One region of the Nocardioides sp. NPDC059952 genome, then DNA from elsewhere that is predicted to be linked to it. Evidence: riboswitches for the same ligand, from Rfam matches in the RefSeq annotation. Region 1 holds a riboswitch; the other holds the start of a gene.

Region 1 (7,819 bases):
CTCGAACGATCTCGACGACAATCCCGACCTCTCGCTCCTCGACGCGCTGCGTGGCGCCCATGAGCGCGGCGCGCGGATCGCGTCCCTGTGCACCGGTTCGTTCGTGCTGGCCGCGGCCGGGCTGCTCGACGGCCGGGTCGCCACGACCCATTGGCTGCACGCCGACGAGCTCGCCCGGCGTTATCCGCAGGTCGACGTCCGCCCGGACGTGCTCTACGTCGACGAGGGCGACGTGCTCACCTCGGCCGGCAAGACCGCTGCGCTCGACCTCTGCGTCCACCTCGTACGCAGCGACCTCGGCGCCGCCGCGGCCAACGGGATCGCCCGCAACCTGGTCGTCCCTGCCCACCGCACGGGTGGGCAGGCGCAGTTCATCACCCCACCCGCGCAGCCCCGCGTTCCCGAGGGCCTCGCGGCCACGCTGGAGTGGGCGCGCGCCCGACTCGACCAGCCCCTGACGGTCCGCGAGCTGGCCGACCACGCCGGCCTCAGCACCCGCCAGCTCGCCCGACGGATGCAGGCCGAGCTGCAGACCGGGCCTCTGGACTGGCTGCACCACCAGCGCATCTCGCGCGCCCAGGAGCTCCTCGAGCGTACCGACGCCTCGATCGACCAGATCGCGGGCAGCTGCGGAATGGGCACAGCGGCCACGCTGCGCCGTCACTTCCACCGCACTCTGGGCGTGACTCCCACGACCTACCGGACGACCTTCCGGCTCGCCGACTGATCAGGCTGATCAGTGGGGCCGATCGAGCGCCATCCGTCCGAGGTTGCCATCCAGCTCGTCGAGGACCTCGGGCCAGGTGGCCTCGCTCGGGGGGTCGCTGTGGGCGAAGCTGCCGGCGAGCTCGAGGGTGACGTAGCCGTGGATGAGGCTGGACATCAGGCGGACGGCGTACGTCTCGCTGGGCTCGAGGATGCCATAGCTGCGGACGACGGCGAGAGCGAGGTCGGCGTTGCGGCGGCCAGCGGTGATCGCCTCGTCCACCGAGTCGGTCCGGGACTCCCCCGCCTCAGCGGGCGGGACGCGCTGGCGGGTGGTGGCGTCGTAGCGGCCGGGTGAGCGGCGGGCGAAGTCGCGGATGGCGTCGGCGTAGGCGACGAGGAGGTCGCGGCCCTCCCCCGCCGACAGGGCGGCGCTCGTGGCGTCGGCGAGCTCGTCGAGGACGTACGCGGTGACGGCGGTGCGGAGGTCGGTGGCTCCGGTGACGTGGGAGTAGAGAGTCGGCGACTTGATGCCGAGGTGGCGGGCGAGGACCGAGATCGTGACGGCGTCGAAGCCGATCTCGTCGGCCAGGTCGGCGGCGGCCGCGATCACGGCGGCCCGGTTCAGCCCGGGACGGCCCATCGGCACTCTCCTCGAATAACGAATTGCCTAACAGTTGTAGGAAACCTAGCATGGTTGGCATGAAGCCGCTGACCGAGACCGACGTACGCTCCTCGTTCGTCAACCTCACCAAGGGTGCGACCAAGCGCCTCAACCTGCCCGCTGACCTGGCCGAACGACCATGGGACGACCTCGACTACCTCGGCTGGCAGGACCCGAAAGCACCACAGAACCACTACCTCGTCACCGAGCACGACGGCAGGCTCTGCGGGGTCACCCTCCGGGCCTCACGCGAGTCCCGAGGGCCACGGAAGACGATGTGCGCGCTGTGTACGTCGGTCGGGGACGTCGCATTGCTGGTCGCCTCCCGCGCCGGTCGCTCCGGGCAGGACGGCAACTCGGTCGGCACCTACATCTGCGCCGACCTCGACTGCTCACTCAAGGCGCGCAACAAGCGCAAGCTCGACTCCCCCGTTGTCCACGAGACCCTCAGTGTCGACCAGAAGGTCGATCGGTTGCTCGGCAATCTCGACGCCTTCGTCGCGCGGGTGCTCCGGCCCGCCTGAGATCCCGACCACGCCCCGGTTTACAGATAACCACCGGAATGGGCGGTATTCCGTTAGGGCATCCACCGGCTCCGACCGGTCCCGGCTCCAGACGCTACGCACCCGGTCATGCCGCATCCGCTCAGCACTCGATGACGTTGACCGCGAGGCCGCCGCGGGAGGTCTCCTTGTACTTGATCTTCATGTCGGCGCCGGTCTCGCGCATGGTCTTCAGTGCCTTGTCGAGGCTGACCTTGTGGGAGCCGTCGCCGTTGAGGGCGAGGCGGGCGGCGTTGATGGCCTTCACGCTGGCGATGGCGTTGCGCTCGATGCACGGGATCTGCACCAGCCCGCCGACCGGGTCGCAGGTGAGGCCGAGGTTGTGCTCGATGCCGACCTCGGCTGCGTTCTCGACCTGGGCGGGGGTGCCGCCGAGGACTTCACACAGGGCGCCGGCGGCCATCGCGCAGGCCGAGCCGACCTCGCCCTGGCAGCCGACCTCGGCGCCGGAGATCGAGGCGTTCGTCTTGCACAGGATGCCGATCGCGGCCGCGGTGAGCAGGAAGCGGACGATGCCGTCCTCGATCGCGGCCTCGTCCAGGCCGGCCTGCGGCGCCACGAAACGTACCCAGTAGTGCAGGACCGCGGGCACGATGCCGGCCGCGCCGTTGGTGGGGGCGGTGACGACCCGGCCGCCCGAGGCGTTCTCCTCGTTGACCGCCAGGGCGAACAGGTTGACCCAGTCCATGACCCGGAAGGGGTCGTGGGCACCGGCGCCGGAGGCCAGGTCGCGGTGGAGCAGCGGCGCCCGGCGCGGGACGCGTAGACCACCAGGAAGTACGCCGTCGGTGACCGGGTCACGGTCGCAGCCGGCCTGCACGCAGGCCGCCATCACTCGCCAGATCTCGAGGAGGCCGGCGCGGATCTCGTCGTGCGTACGCCAGGTGAGCTCGTTCGCCAGCATCAGGTCGGAGACCCTGAACCCCTCCCGCTCGCAGATGTCGAGCAGCTCGGCGCCGGTGGCGAACGGGAAGCGTACGGGCGAGCGGTCGGGGACCACCCGTGCGGCACCGGAGGCGTGCTCGTCGACCACGAAGCCGCCACCGACGGAGTAATAGGTGCGCTCGCGCAGCACCTCGCCGGAGGCGGCGTACGCGGTGAACACCATGCCGTTGGGGTGGCCCGGCAGGCTCTTGCGCCGATGCATGACCAGGTCGGTGGCGTTGTCGAAGCCGATCGGTCGGTGGCCGCCGAGCGACAGCTCCCCGGCCTCGCGGATGGCCGCCACCCGCCCGGACGAGGCTCGCGTGTCGACGGTCGCCGGCTGCTCGCCCTCGAGGCCGAGCAGCACGGCACCCTCCGAACCGTGTCCGTGCCCGGTCGCGCCGAGCGAGCCGAAGAGCTCGGCCTTCACCCGCGCCACCTCGCCCAGCGACCCGTCGGCGGCGAGACCGTCGACGAAGATCTTCGCGGCGCGCATCGGTCCGACGGTGTGCGATGAGGATGGCCCGATCCCGATCGAGTAGAGGTCGAAGGTGCTCAGGGCCGTCGCCACGGCCGTGGAGCCGGCGACCTCGGCGGTCACGTCACTCCTCGATCAGTGCGTCATACGCCGCGGCGTCGAGCAGCTCGGGAGCGCCCGAGACGCGCATCTCGAAGAGCCAGCCGGCGCCGAACGGGTCGCTGTTGATCAGCGCGGGATCCTCGACGACGGCGGCGTTGACCTCGAGGATCTCGCCGTCGGCGGGGGCGAACAGGTCGCTGACCGACTTCGTCGACTCCAGCTCACCGCAGCTCTCTCCCCCGGTGATCTTGCTGCCCACCTCGGGCAGCTCGACGAAGACGATGTCACCCAACGCCTCGGTGGCGAAGGCGGTCACACCGACGCGCGCGACGTCGCCGCGGGTCTCGATCCACTCGTGCTCGGCGGTGTAGGACAGGTGGGTCGGGTTGCTCATGGCGTTGCTCATTTCTTGGAGTAGAAGGGAAGCTCGACGATCTCGGCGTCCTCGTGGCTGCCGCGCACGACGACCTGGAGCTTGGTGCCGGCGGCGGCGAGGTCGGGCCGGACGTACGCCATCGCGATGGGACGTCCGAGAGTCGGTGACGGTGAGCCGCTGGTGACGGTGCCGACCTCCTCGCCTGTGGCCGGGTCCACGATGGTGTAGCCGGCCCGCGGCGACCGGCGCCCGGCGGCGATCAGGCCGATGAGCACGCTGCGCGGGCCCTCGTCGCGGCGTACGGCCAGGGCGGCGTCGCCGACGAAGCCGTCGGGCTTGTCGAAGGAGACGACCCGGCCGAGGCCGGCCTCGAAGGGCGTCGTCTCGCGGGTCAGCTCGTGGCCGTAGAGCGGCATGCCGGCCTCGAGCCGGAGGGTGTCGCGGCAGGCGAGCCCGGCGGGCAGGAGCCCGTGCGGCGTACCAGCCTCGGTGATGGCCTCCCAGACCGCGACGGCCGACGAGGGCGCGCAGTAGATCTCGAAGCCGTCCTCCCCGGTGTAGCCGGTGCGCGCGAGCAGGACGTCGACGCCGGCGACCGTGCCGGCATCGATGGCGTAGTAGCGCAGGGAGGGGACATCCAGGTCGGTCAGGGCTGCGACGATTGCGGCCGAGGCAGGACCCTGGACCGCGATCAGCGCCCACTCCGCGGAGGCGTCCCGGACCACGGCGTCGTAGCCCTCGGCCCGCGAGGCCAGCGCCGGAGCGACCACACCGACGTTGCTCGCGTTGGCAACGACCAGGTAGCGCTCCTGCTCGAGCCGGTAGACGACCAGGTCGTCGATGATGCCGCCGTCCTCGGCGCAGATCATCGAGTAGCGGGCGCGACCGAGGCCGATCGCCGAGGGCCGGCCGACCAGGGCGTGGTCGAGGGCGCGTCCTGCCTCGGGCCCGGTCACCTCGATCTCGCCCATGTGGGACAGGTCGAAGAGGCCCGCGGTGGTGCGTACAGCATTGTGCTCGGCGGTCTCCGAGCCGTAGCGGACCGGCATGCTCCAGCCGGCGAAGTCGGTGAACGAGGCGCCGAGCGACTGGTGGATCGCATGCAGAGGGGTAAGGACAGGTGCTGTCATGTGCGGGAGGCTCCCTGCTGATGGGTGCCGCCAGCGGCACCCGTGGACGGGTGACCTCCCCGCTCTGTCATCGCTACCTGAGAGCTTCACCGCCCGATCGGGCGGTTTGCACCGTGGGTGCAGGATCCGTCGGATCCTGACTTTCCAGAGGTCGCCTCACCGCGGCGGTCATGGGGGCCTGAGAGATTCTGGGGAGGTTTGCTCCTTCGGCGCCTCACCCGGGATGGGCAAGGACTCTCCCGCTGCGGTTCGAGTGGCGGATGTGAAGTTGTGCGGCAAACCTAGGTCTGGCTACCTCGGCCGTCAAGATCCGGGCGCCTCGGCCGACCCGACACCCACTAACGGGAACTGTTCTCACCCGCTCTACGATGGCTCGGTGCCACCGACCAACGCCAGCACCCGGGTCCCCGTGGTCATCCTCACCGGCCACCTCGGGTCCGGGAAGACCACCCTGCTCAACCATCTGCTGCGCCAGCCCGGCGCCCGGGTGGGCGTGGTCGTCAACGACTTCGGCGACATCAACGTCGATGCCGGACTCGTCACCGGCCAGATCGACGAGCCGGCCTCGATCGCCGGCGGCTGCCTGTGCTGCCTGCCGGACGCCGGCGGCCTCGACGACGCGCTGGAGAAGCTGACCCACCCGCGGCTCGCGCTCGACGTGGTCATCGTCGAGGCCAGCGGGATCGCCGAGCCCGGCACGCTGGCCAAGCTGGTCCGGTTCAGCGGCGTCGAGCGGGTACGCCGCGGTGGGCTCATCGAGGTCGTCGACGCATCGGCCTACTTCGACACCCTCGACGACGGCCGAGGTGAGGCTCCGGTCCGGTTCGCGGCCGCGTCCCTGGTGGTGGTCAACAAGACCGACCTGGTGCCGGCAGCCTCTCGGGACCGGATCCTGGCCCGGATCGAGGCGCGGGTGCGGGAGCACAACCCCGAGGTCCAGGTGGCGTACGCCGTGGGCGGCCGCATCGACCCGCGGCTCGTCTACGACGCCGCGGTGCCCGAGGACCCGCCCGACGAGCTGCCGATCGCCGCGCTGCTGCGCGAAGCGGCCGCTTCGCACGAAACCCATCAACATGCCCGGGCGGTCACCGTGACGACCCCGGGCACCATCGAGCCGGCCCGTCTGGTCGACCTGCTCGAGGAGCCGCCGGCGACGGCGTACCGGGTCAAGGGGACCGTCGCCGTCGCGACCGGCCAGGGACCGCGCAGCTACCAGGTGAACCTGGTCGGACGCAGTGCCCATGTCGCCGCAGCGAAGCGTGCGGCCGACCCGGTGAGCGAGCTCGTCGCCATCGGCCTGGATCTCGAGACCGACGCGGTCCGCGAGCGGCTCACGGCGGCCCTCGCCCCGGCCGAGCGGCCGAGCACCGAGGGCCTCCACAGGCTGCGCCAGTTGGTCCGCGTCAGCCTCTGACAGCGATCAGCCGGCGCGGCGCACGATCCGTTCCATGTCGGTGATGATCACCGAGCGCGACTCCAGCCTGACCCAGCCCTTGGCCGCGAAGTCGGCGAGCGCCTTGTTGACCGTCTCCCGAGCCGCGCCCACGAGCTGCGCGAGCTCCTCCTGGGTCAGGTCGTGGCGTACGCGGAGGCCCTCGTCGGTCTGTTCGCCGAACCTCTCCGCGAGGTCGAGCAGAGCCTTCGCCACCCGGCGGGGCGCGTCGGAGAAGACCAGGTCACCGATCACGTCGTTGGCCCGGCGCAGGCGGCCCGACAGCAGGGCGAGCAGCCCACGGGTCACGCTCGGGCGCCCGTCGAGCAGGCCCAGCAGGTCGTCGTGCGACAGCGAGGCGAGCTCGACCTGGTCGGTGACGGCCGTGACCGTGGAGGAGCGCCGACCGGGGTCGAAGAGCGACAGCTCGCCGAACACCTGGCCCGGCCCCAGGATCGCCAGCAGGCTGTCCTGCCCGTTGGCCGCGGCACGGCTCAGCTTCACCTTGCCGTCCACGACCGCGTAGAGCCGGTCGGCGGCGTCGCCCTCGTGGAACAACACCTCGCCTCGCCTGAGGCGTGCCTGACCCATCGTCGCGAGCAGCGCCGTCATCGACTCGTCGTCCAGCTCGCTGAAAAGCGGCGCGTGCCGAAGCACGTCTTGATCCATTACCCAGGCGCTCCTGTCATTGCTTTACCGAAGACATCAGCCTAGCCAGATCCAGGCCCTCCACATCGGTTGTGTGGCCCGCATCGCACCCCTGTCGAGTGCGTTCTTCGCCACACCGGACACGGCGGGAAGGCTCGGCGACCCGGCGTGGTTGACCCGTTGTGAAGCTCTCCATGCTGGACCGGTCCCGCACGCGGGTGGGGTACGCCGAGGGCGCTGCGCTGACCCACACGATCGAGCGGGCGGTGGCTGCCGAGCGGCTCGGCTACCACCGGTTCTGGGTCGCCGAGCACCACGCGGTCCCGGGGATCGCGTCAGGGTCGCCGCCGGTGCTGCTCGGTGCGCTCGGCGCGCACACGTCCACGATCCGGCTCGGGTCGGGCGGGGTGATGCTGCCGCACCACCAGCCGCTGGTCGTCGCCGAGCAGTTCCTCATGCTCGAGGCCCTCTATCCCGACCGGATCGACCTCGGTCTGGGACGCACCCTGGGCTTCACCGCACCCGTACGCCGCGCACTGCGGCAGGATCTCGACGACCCGGACACGTTCGCCGAGGACATCGAGGAGCTCCGCGGCTACCTCGACCGCACCGCCGCTGTCACCGCGCGGCCGGCCGCCGCGCACCGGATCCCGATGTTCGTGCTCGCGACCGGGAAGGGCGTCGCGCTCGCCTCGCGCCTCGGGCTGCCGGTCGTCGTGGGCGGTCCGGTGCTGGACAGCCCGCGGCTGAACGAGCTGCTGGGGGCGTACCGGAAGGACTTCCGGCCCTCGTCCCGA
Region 2 (7,819 bases), on a different contig from region 1:
TTGTGCCGGCTGACCACGAAGGCCGGCAGCGGACGCAACGTCTCGAGCATGACGAGCACGGAGGGACGTACGGTCAGATCGGTCGTCGCCCGGGGCTCGCCGAAGCGTCCCGAGGCGACCTCGGCGAGCTCGTGCAGCCGCTCGTGGGCGTCGCCACTCAGGCGCAGCGTCTGGGCCAGGGAGTCCAGGACGGACGCCGACGGGTTGGTCTCCCGACCCCGTTCCAACCGGGTGTAGTAGTCGACGGACACGCCCGCGAGGGCGGCCAGCTCCTCACGCCGCAGGCCAGGCGTACGCCGCACCCCGGTGCCCGCGGGCAGGCCCGCCTCCTCGGGGGTCACCCGTGCCCGCCGGGCGCGCAGGTAGCGCCCGAGCTCAGTCGCAGCCATCTCGCTCATCCCCACCAGTGTGCCGCACGTCCGGCCCGCGTGAGGGGCCGTGCCATACCCACCCCTGGCGGCACCGCGGCATCACACGGTCTGCCTCTGTGCGCGAGGCGCGACCAGACTTTCCGGCATCACGAACCGGAGGAGGAATCCGATGACCGTACTCGCCCATGAGGCGTCGACCGGCGGCCCGGCGCCGACGCGGCTGGGGAGCGTTCGAGCGCTGCTCGCCGCGCTGCTGGGCTTCACGGTGATCACCGTGGACGTCTCCGCGGTGAACATCGCCCTGCCCTATCTGCATCGGGATCTGGGTGGCGGCATGGCCGGCCTGCAGTGGGTGGTGGACGCGTACACGTTGATGTTCGCGGCGCTGATGCTCTCGGCGGGAGCGGTGACCGACCGGGTCGGACCGGTGCGGGCCTACGCGCTGGGGGTGGTGCTGTTCACGGTGGCGTCCTTGGCCTGCGCGGCCGCTCCGGTGATGCCGGCGCTCATCGCCGCGCGAGTGCTCCAGGGCGCCGCCGCGGCGCTGGTGATGCCGGCGTCGCTGGCGCTGGTCAGGGTGGCGTACGACGACGCGGGGGCCCGCGCACATGCCATCGCGGTGTGGACCGTCGGCGGATCGGCCGCCATGGCACTGGGTCCGGTGGCCGGCGGCCTGCTGAGCGAGTACGCCGGCTGGCGCTGGGTCTTCCTGGTCAACGTGCCGATCGGGATCCTCATCGTCGCCCTGCTGGCGGGTCTGCGGATCCGGCCCGTGCGCCGCCAGGTACCGCTCGATCTCCCGGGCCAGGCCCTCGCCGTGGTCGCGCTGTCCGCGCTGACGTACGCCGTCATCGAGGCCGGTCACACCGGCTGGCACGCGAGTGCCCTGCTCGCGGGTGCGGCGTCGGTCTCGGCGGCGGTGGCGTTCGTCGTCGTCGAGGGTCGATCCGCAGCGCCGGTGCTGCCGCTCGGGCTGCTGGGCCGAGGCCGCGTGATGGTCGCGTTGGTCGCCGGCTTCGGGATCAACTTCGGGTTCTACGGCGGGATCTTCCTGCTCGGTCTCTACTACCAGCAGGTTCGGGGCTGGAGCGGCGCCGAGGCGGGGCTGATGTTCGTCATCCCGGCGGTCCTGACCACCGGTGCCAACGTGCTGGCACCGCGGCTCGCGCACGCCGTCGGTCGGCGGCCGCTCATCGTCGGCGGTCAGCTGATCCTCGCGGTGGCGATGCTCGTCCTGTGCCCGCTCACCACCTCCACACCGGTCTGGCTGGTCCTCGTCCTGCTCATCCCGCTGGCCACGGGTGGCGCACTGGCCATCACCGTCGTCACCGCCGACCTGATCGATGCCGTCGAGCCCGCCCGGGTGGGCGTCGCCACCGGCGTGCTCAGCACGTTCCGGCAGACCGGCGGAGCGATCGCGGTGGCCGTGTTCGGGGGTCTCGGTGCCGGTGCGACGGGCTTCCTCACCCTGTCCGGGATGCAGGCCTGCCTTCTCGTCGGGGCCGTCGTGCTGACGCTGACCGCGCTGGCGTCGACGGGCGGGGCGCGCAGACCCTCATCCTCTACTTGAGGGTTAGGGGGAACGACACGCCGGAGGGGTTCTTTGACCAGGGCCCTTGCGACGCTTACCTTGTAGTTGTCTCTGTTGTAACTCCAACGATGTGGTCCCCCCGCCGCAGCCGTTCATTCCCCGAGTGGAGTTACGCGCAACGGAGTAGACGATGGAGGACATCGTGTTCGACCACGAGCAGAAGCCCGGCCACGGCGCCGACGACGCGCAACGCGCGGCGGAGCAGGCTGACGAGCAGGGCCTTCTCTTCACCGACGATGTCTCGCCTCTGCCGAGCGACACCGGTTACCGCGGCCCGACGGCTTGCAATGCGGCTGGGATCAGCTACCGGCAGCTCGACTACTGGGCTCGCACCGGTCTGGTCGAGCCGAGCGTGCGTGGGGCCACCGGCTCCGGCACCCAGCGGCTCTACTCCTTCCGAGACATCCTGATCCTCAAGGTCATCAAGCGGCTCCTCGACGCCGGGATCTCGCTGCAGCAGATCCGTGCCGCCGTGCACCACCTGCGTGAGCGTGGCACCGACGACCTGACCCGCGTCACCCTGATGAGCGACGGCGCCTCGGTCTACGAGTGCACCAGCAACGACGAGGTCATCGATCTGCTCCAGGGCGGGCAGGGCGTCTTCGGGATCGCCATCGGTGGCGTCTGGCGCGAGATCGAGGGCACGCTCTCCGAGCTCCCCAGCGAGCGCACGGCCGAGGACGGCGAGCAGGTCGCCTCGATGTCCGACGAGCTCTCCGCCCGCCGCGCCGCGCGCAACGCCGGGTGATCTAGGACTCAGTCGACACCAGCCCCGAGGCCCCGCGGAGACGGGACCTCGGGGTGCTGTCGTTTATGCTGGTGGTGCTGACCATCCCGCACGGGAGAGCTCCTCTCGAAGGGGCGCCGAAGGGGCAATTCCTCCCCGGAAACTCTCAGGCACCCACGACTGTGCGGACCAGGCAACTCTGAAGCGGTGCATCCGCGCGTGACAGAGGGGGAGGGCGTACGAGTTGTCTTACTTAGATGCCCTCAGGAGCCACTGTGTCCGACACGCCCACCTTGTCCGAGCTCGATGCCGCCTCCCCGTTCGTGGAGCGCCACGTCGGGCTCTCGGCCGCTGACGAGGCGACCATGCTCGCGCGGCTCGGGTACGACTCGGTAGCCGCGATGATGGACGCAGCCGTCCCGGCGGGGATCCGCTCGGTCGAGTCGCTGGACCTGCCGGCCGCGTTGAGCGAGGCCCAGGTCGCGTCGCTGGCGCGGGAGATCGCGGCCTCCAACAAGCCGGGCGAGGCGATGATCGGGCTCGGCTACCACGCCACCGTGACGCCGCCGGTGATCCGCCGCAACGTGCTCGAGGACCCGAGCTGGTACACCGCCTACACGCCCTACCAGCCCGAGATCTCCCAGGGCCGCCTCGAGGCGCTCATCAACTTCCAGACCATGGTCGGCGACCTGACCGGTCTGCCGGTCGCCAACTCGTCGCTCCTGGACGAGGGCACCGCGGCCGCCGAGGCGCTGGCACTGGTTCACCGCGCCAACCGCAAGGGATCCGGTCCGTTCGTGATCGACGCCGACGCGCTGCCGCAGTCGATCGAGGTCGTCAAGGTACGCGCCGAGGCGATGGGCCTCGAGGTCGTCGTGGCCGACCTCTCGCAGGGCCTGCCCGAGGGTGACGTGATCGGCGTGCTGGTGCAGTACCCGGGTGCCTCCGGGCGCGTCCCCGATCTCAAGCCGGTCATCGACGCCGCCCATGAGCGGGGTGCGCTCGCCGTCGTCGCCGCCGACCTGCTCGCTCTCACCGTCCTGGAAGCGCCCGGCACGCTCGGCGCCGACGTCGTCGTCGGCTCGACCCAGCGCTTCGGCATCCCGCTCTTCTACGGTGGCCCGCACGCCGGCTACATGGCCGTCCACGCGGGGATCGAGCGGCACCTGCCCGGTCGCCTGGTCGGCGTCTCCGTCGACGCCGAGGGGCGGCCCGCGTACCGGCTCGCGCTGCAGACGCGTGAGCAGCACATCCGCCGCGAGAAGGCGACCTCCAACATCTGCACCGCGCAGGTGCTGCTGGCCGTCGGTGCTTCCATGTACGCCGTCTACCACGGCCCCGCCGGGCTGCGGTCGATCGCGACCCGCACGCACCGCTACGCCGCCGTCCTGGCCGCCGCGCTCAAGTCGGCCGGGCTCCCGCTGGTCTCGGAGTCGTTCTTCGACACGCTGGGTGTCACCGTCCCCGGGCGGGCGGCCGATGTCGTCACCGCGGCGCGTCGTTTCGGCGTACATCTTCGTCTCGTGGACGCCGACACCGTCGGCATCTCGACCTCGGAGGCGACGACCCGCTCGACCCTGTCCGCCGTGCTCAACGCCTTCGGCGTCTCCGGCGCGGACCTGGACGAGATCGACCGCACCACGGCCAGCGCGCTGCCCGACGGTCTGCTCCGCACCACCGACTACCTCACCCACGAGGTCTTCAACGCGCACCACAGCGAGACCCAGATGCTGCGCTACCTGCACAAGCTGGCGGCGCGCGACTACGCGCTCGACAAGGGCATGATCCCGCTCGGCTCGTGCACCATGAAGCTCAACGCGACCACCGAGATGGAGCCGATCTCGCTGCCCGGCTTCGCCGACCTGCACCCGTTCGTGCCCGCCGAGGACGCCGCCGGCTACACGCGTCTCGTCGGGGAGCTCGAGGGCTGGCTGGCCGAGGTCACCGGCTACGACGAGGTCTCCATCCAGCCGAATGCCGGCTCGCAGGGCGAGTTCGCCGGCCTGATGGCGATCCGTGGCTACCTGGACGCGCAGGGCCAGGGCCACCGCAAGATCTGCCTGATGCCTTCCTCGGCGCACGGCACCAACGCCGCCTCGGCCGTGATGGCTGGGATGAAGGTCGAGGTCGTGAAGTCGTCGGAGGACGGCACCGTCGACCTCGACGACCTGCGGGCCAAGCTGGACGCTCACGGCGAGAACGTCGCCGCGATCATGGTGACCTACCCCTCGACCCACGGGGTCTACGAGGAGGGCATCACCGAGGTCTGCTCGCTGGTGCACGAGGCCGGTGGTCAGGTCTACATCGACGGCGCCAACTTCAACGCGCTCCTGGGCTACGCCAAGCCCGGCGAGTTCGGCGGGGACGTCTCCCACCTCAACCTCCACAAGACCTTCTGCATCCCGCACGGCGGCGGTGGCCCCGGGGTGGGTCCGGTGGCCGTCCGCTCGCATCTCGCGCCCTACCTGCCGTCGCACTCGCTGCACCCGGACGCCGCCAAGCGCTCGGGCATCGGTGCGATCTCGGCCGCCCCGTACGGTTCGGCGGGGATCCTGCCCATCTCGTGGGCCTACGTCCGGCTCATGGGCGCCGAGGGTCTGACCCGGGCGACGTCGGCGGCGGTGCTGTCGGCGAACTACGTCGCGTCCCGCCTGAACGAGCACTTCCCGGTGCTCTACCGTGGCGAGACCGGCCTGGTCGCGCACGAGTGCATCCTCGACCTGCGGCCGATCACGAAGGAGACCGGAGTCACCGTCGACGACGTCGCCAAGCGTCTCATCGACTACGGCTTCCATGCCCCGACGATGTCCTTCCCGGTCGCCGGCACCCTCATGGTCGAGCCCACCGAGTCCGAGGACCTCGGCGAGCTGGACCGGTTCATCGACGCGATGATCGCGATCAAGGGTGAGATCGACCGGGTCGGCTCGGGCGAGTGGACCGCCGAGACCTCGGTCCTGCGCGGCGCCCCGCACACCTCCCGCGCCCTCGTCGGCGACTGGGACCGGGCCTACTCGCGCGAGGAGGCCGTCTTCCCGCGCGGCATCGACCCCGACAAGTACTGGCCGCCGGTGGCCCGTATCGACAACACCTACGGCGACCGCAACTTGGTCTGCTCCTGCCCGCCGGTGGAGTCCTTCGCCGAGTGACCTCCCGCCGAGTGGGCGCGTTACAACGCGCCGACTCGGCGTGGTTCTACTTTCAGCTGAGGGTCATGTTGGGCTCGCCGTTGGCGTTGAGACCGGTGCCGTGGGTGCAGGTGCCGGACCGCGGCGTACCGGCGTTGTAGGCCTGGCGCAGGCAGTTGCGCAGGGCGAGCTGGCCCCAGTAGTTGGGGTGCAGGCTCTCCTGGATGTAGTAGTTGCCGCTCGCGGTGGAGACGGTGCGGATCTGGTTGACCCACTCGGTCTTGTCGACCGCACCGGCGACCTGCCAGCTCGAGAGGCCCTTCTCCTCGAGGAGGCCGACGGTGTTCTCGCACAGCCGGCGGCCGGCGAACGCGCTGGTGACGTTGAGCGTCTTGATGTTGGTCAGCCCGGAGTCGGTCGCCGCGCCCGAGATCGCGTTGTTGATCGTGGGCAGGATCGTGTTGTACGCGTAGTCGGCATCCGCGTTCCAGAAGCCGCAGCCGCCGGTGTTCTGACGGGTGTAGCCGGACTCGCTGTAGCGGTAGACCGAGGAGGTCGCCAGCGGCGAGGGTACGTTCTGCACGATCAGGGTCCAGGCGTTGTCGGCGTAGCCCGCGTTGCGCATGGCGGTGCGTACGTTCTGGAAGGCGGTGGCGATCCGGGCGCGCACCGCGGCGACGTTGCTCGCGGCCATCGCGTTGGTGACGACCGCGTCGTCCTTGCAGTAGTCCTTGAACCAGGACGGCGAGGCCAGGAAGTCCTGGACGCACTGGGTGACGATGGCGGCGAAGTTGAAGTCGTTGCCGCCGATGCCGATCGTCACGGCCTTGACGTTGTGGCTCGCCGCGAAGCCCTGCAGCATGAGGGCCTGGCCCTGGTTGCTGCCGCTGGAGTAGAAGTCGATCCCGGGCTTGAAGTAGCCGCTGGAGGTGGTCGTGTTGACCATCGCCCCGGAACAGGCCAGGTTGAGCCCGCTCACGCCACCACCGAGGTATGCCTCGGCGGCCGTGCTGCGGTGGCACCGGTTGATCGTCTCCGCGGTGTGGGTGGCGTTGTCGAAGTACGTCGCGCTGCCGCCCGCATCGATGAGCGACTCGCCGGAGTTGCTGTTGCCTGCCCAGCGGCCGGCTTCCCCGGAGACGTAGCTGTCACCCACGGTGACCATCCACGGCGTGCCGCTGCCGGGGCCGTCGGCGTGTGCGGGGGAGGCCATCAACGATGTTGCCGAGAGCAGGGACGCGGGAAGGAGAAGAGTCGCGGCGACCTTGGCGACGCGGGCGGTGAGACGGGGCACGGAAACCTCCGATGAGATCTGGGACCGGCTTCCGCGGTGCGGAGCCGCCTCAGGCTAGAGACGTACGTCACACCAGGGATAGGGCTCGGAGGTAATACCTGTCGCCCGACGGTTAAGTTTTCCCGCGGGCAGCCAAGTCGACCTGAGATCTTTCCGGTTTTCGGGTGATCGACGGACATCCGCCGCCGAGGCGTCGGTCAGCCGTCGCAGACGCGTAACGTCGACCCGCTGCGTCCCTTGCTCACCGCCAGCTGGGTGGGGATGCGCTCCCGCATCTCGGTGACGTGGCTGACCACGCCGATGATGCGGCCACCCTCGCGGAGGGTGTCGAGGACGTCGAGTACGTCATCGAGGGTGTCGGCGTCCAAGGAGCCGAAGCCCTCGTCGACGAAGAGCGTGTCGAGCATCTGGCCGCCGGCTTCGTTCATGATCACGTCGGCCAGGCCGAGCGCCAGCGCGAGGGAGACCACGAAGGTCTCGCCGCCCGACAGGGTGGCCGGGTCCCTCGACTCGCCGGACCAGTCGTCGCGGACCATCAGCGCGAGGCCACCACGGCGGTCGCCGGCGCCCTTGGCCGCGGAGTGCTCCAGGGCGTAGCGCTGGTCGCTCATCTTCGCCAGCCGCTCGTTGGCGGCGGCGACGACCTGGGTGAGGCGGTAGGCGACGACGTAGGCCGACAGGCTCATCTGGAGCTGATTGTCGCTGCTCTTG

The links. A riboswitch is a leader RNA that binds a small molecule or an ion and turns the genes downstream of it on or off. The one in region 1 is predicted to bind glycine.
Region 2: another riboswitch for glycine. It lies ahead of gcvP (aminomethyl-transferring glycine dehydrogenase); the one in region 1 lies ahead of gcvT (glycine cleavage system aminomethyltransferase GcvT).

What each region holds. Positions count from the first base shown of each region.
Region 1 covers NZ_JBHWLY010000033.1:4,365-12,183, reverse strand. Annotated here, with positions in the region: gene ACFV9G_RS16275 (GlxA family transcriptional regulator) at 1-727, shown strand, start outside; gene ACFV9G_RS16270 (WHG domain-containing protein) at 737-1,348, opposite strand; gene ACFV9G_RS16265 (FBP domain-containing protein) at 1,408-1,893, shown strand; gene ACFV9G_RS16260 (L-serine ammonia-lyase) at 2,015-3,427, opposite strand; gene gcvH (glycine cleavage system protein GcvH) at 3,459-3,830, opposite strand; gene gcvT (glycine cleavage system aminomethyltransferase GcvT) at 3,839-4,942, opposite strand; glycine riboswitch at 5,098-5,194, opposite strand; gene ACFV9G_RS16245 (CobW family GTP-binding protein) at 5,319-6,356, shown strand; gene ACFV9G_RS16240 (Crp/Fnr family transcriptional regulator) at 6,363-7,043, opposite strand; gene ACFV9G_RS16235 (LLM class flavin-dependent oxidoreductase) at 7,205-7,819, shown strand, end outside.
Region 2 covers NZ_JBHWLY010000015.1:12,517-20,335, forward strand. Annotated here, with positions in the region: gene ACFV9G_RS09365 (helix-turn-helix transcriptional regulator) at 1-398, opposite strand, end outside; gene ACFV9G_RS09370 (MFS transporter) at 541-1,941, shown strand; gene ACFV9G_RS09375 (MerR family transcriptional regulator) at 2,093-2,710, shown strand; glycine riboswitch at 2,792-2,882, shown strand; gene gcvP (aminomethyl-transferring glycine dehydrogenase) at 2,947-5,835, shown strand; gene ACFV9G_RS09385 (hypothetical protein) at 5,888-7,108, opposite strand; gene ACFV9G_RS09390 (AAA family ATPase) at 7,306-7,819, opposite strand, start outside.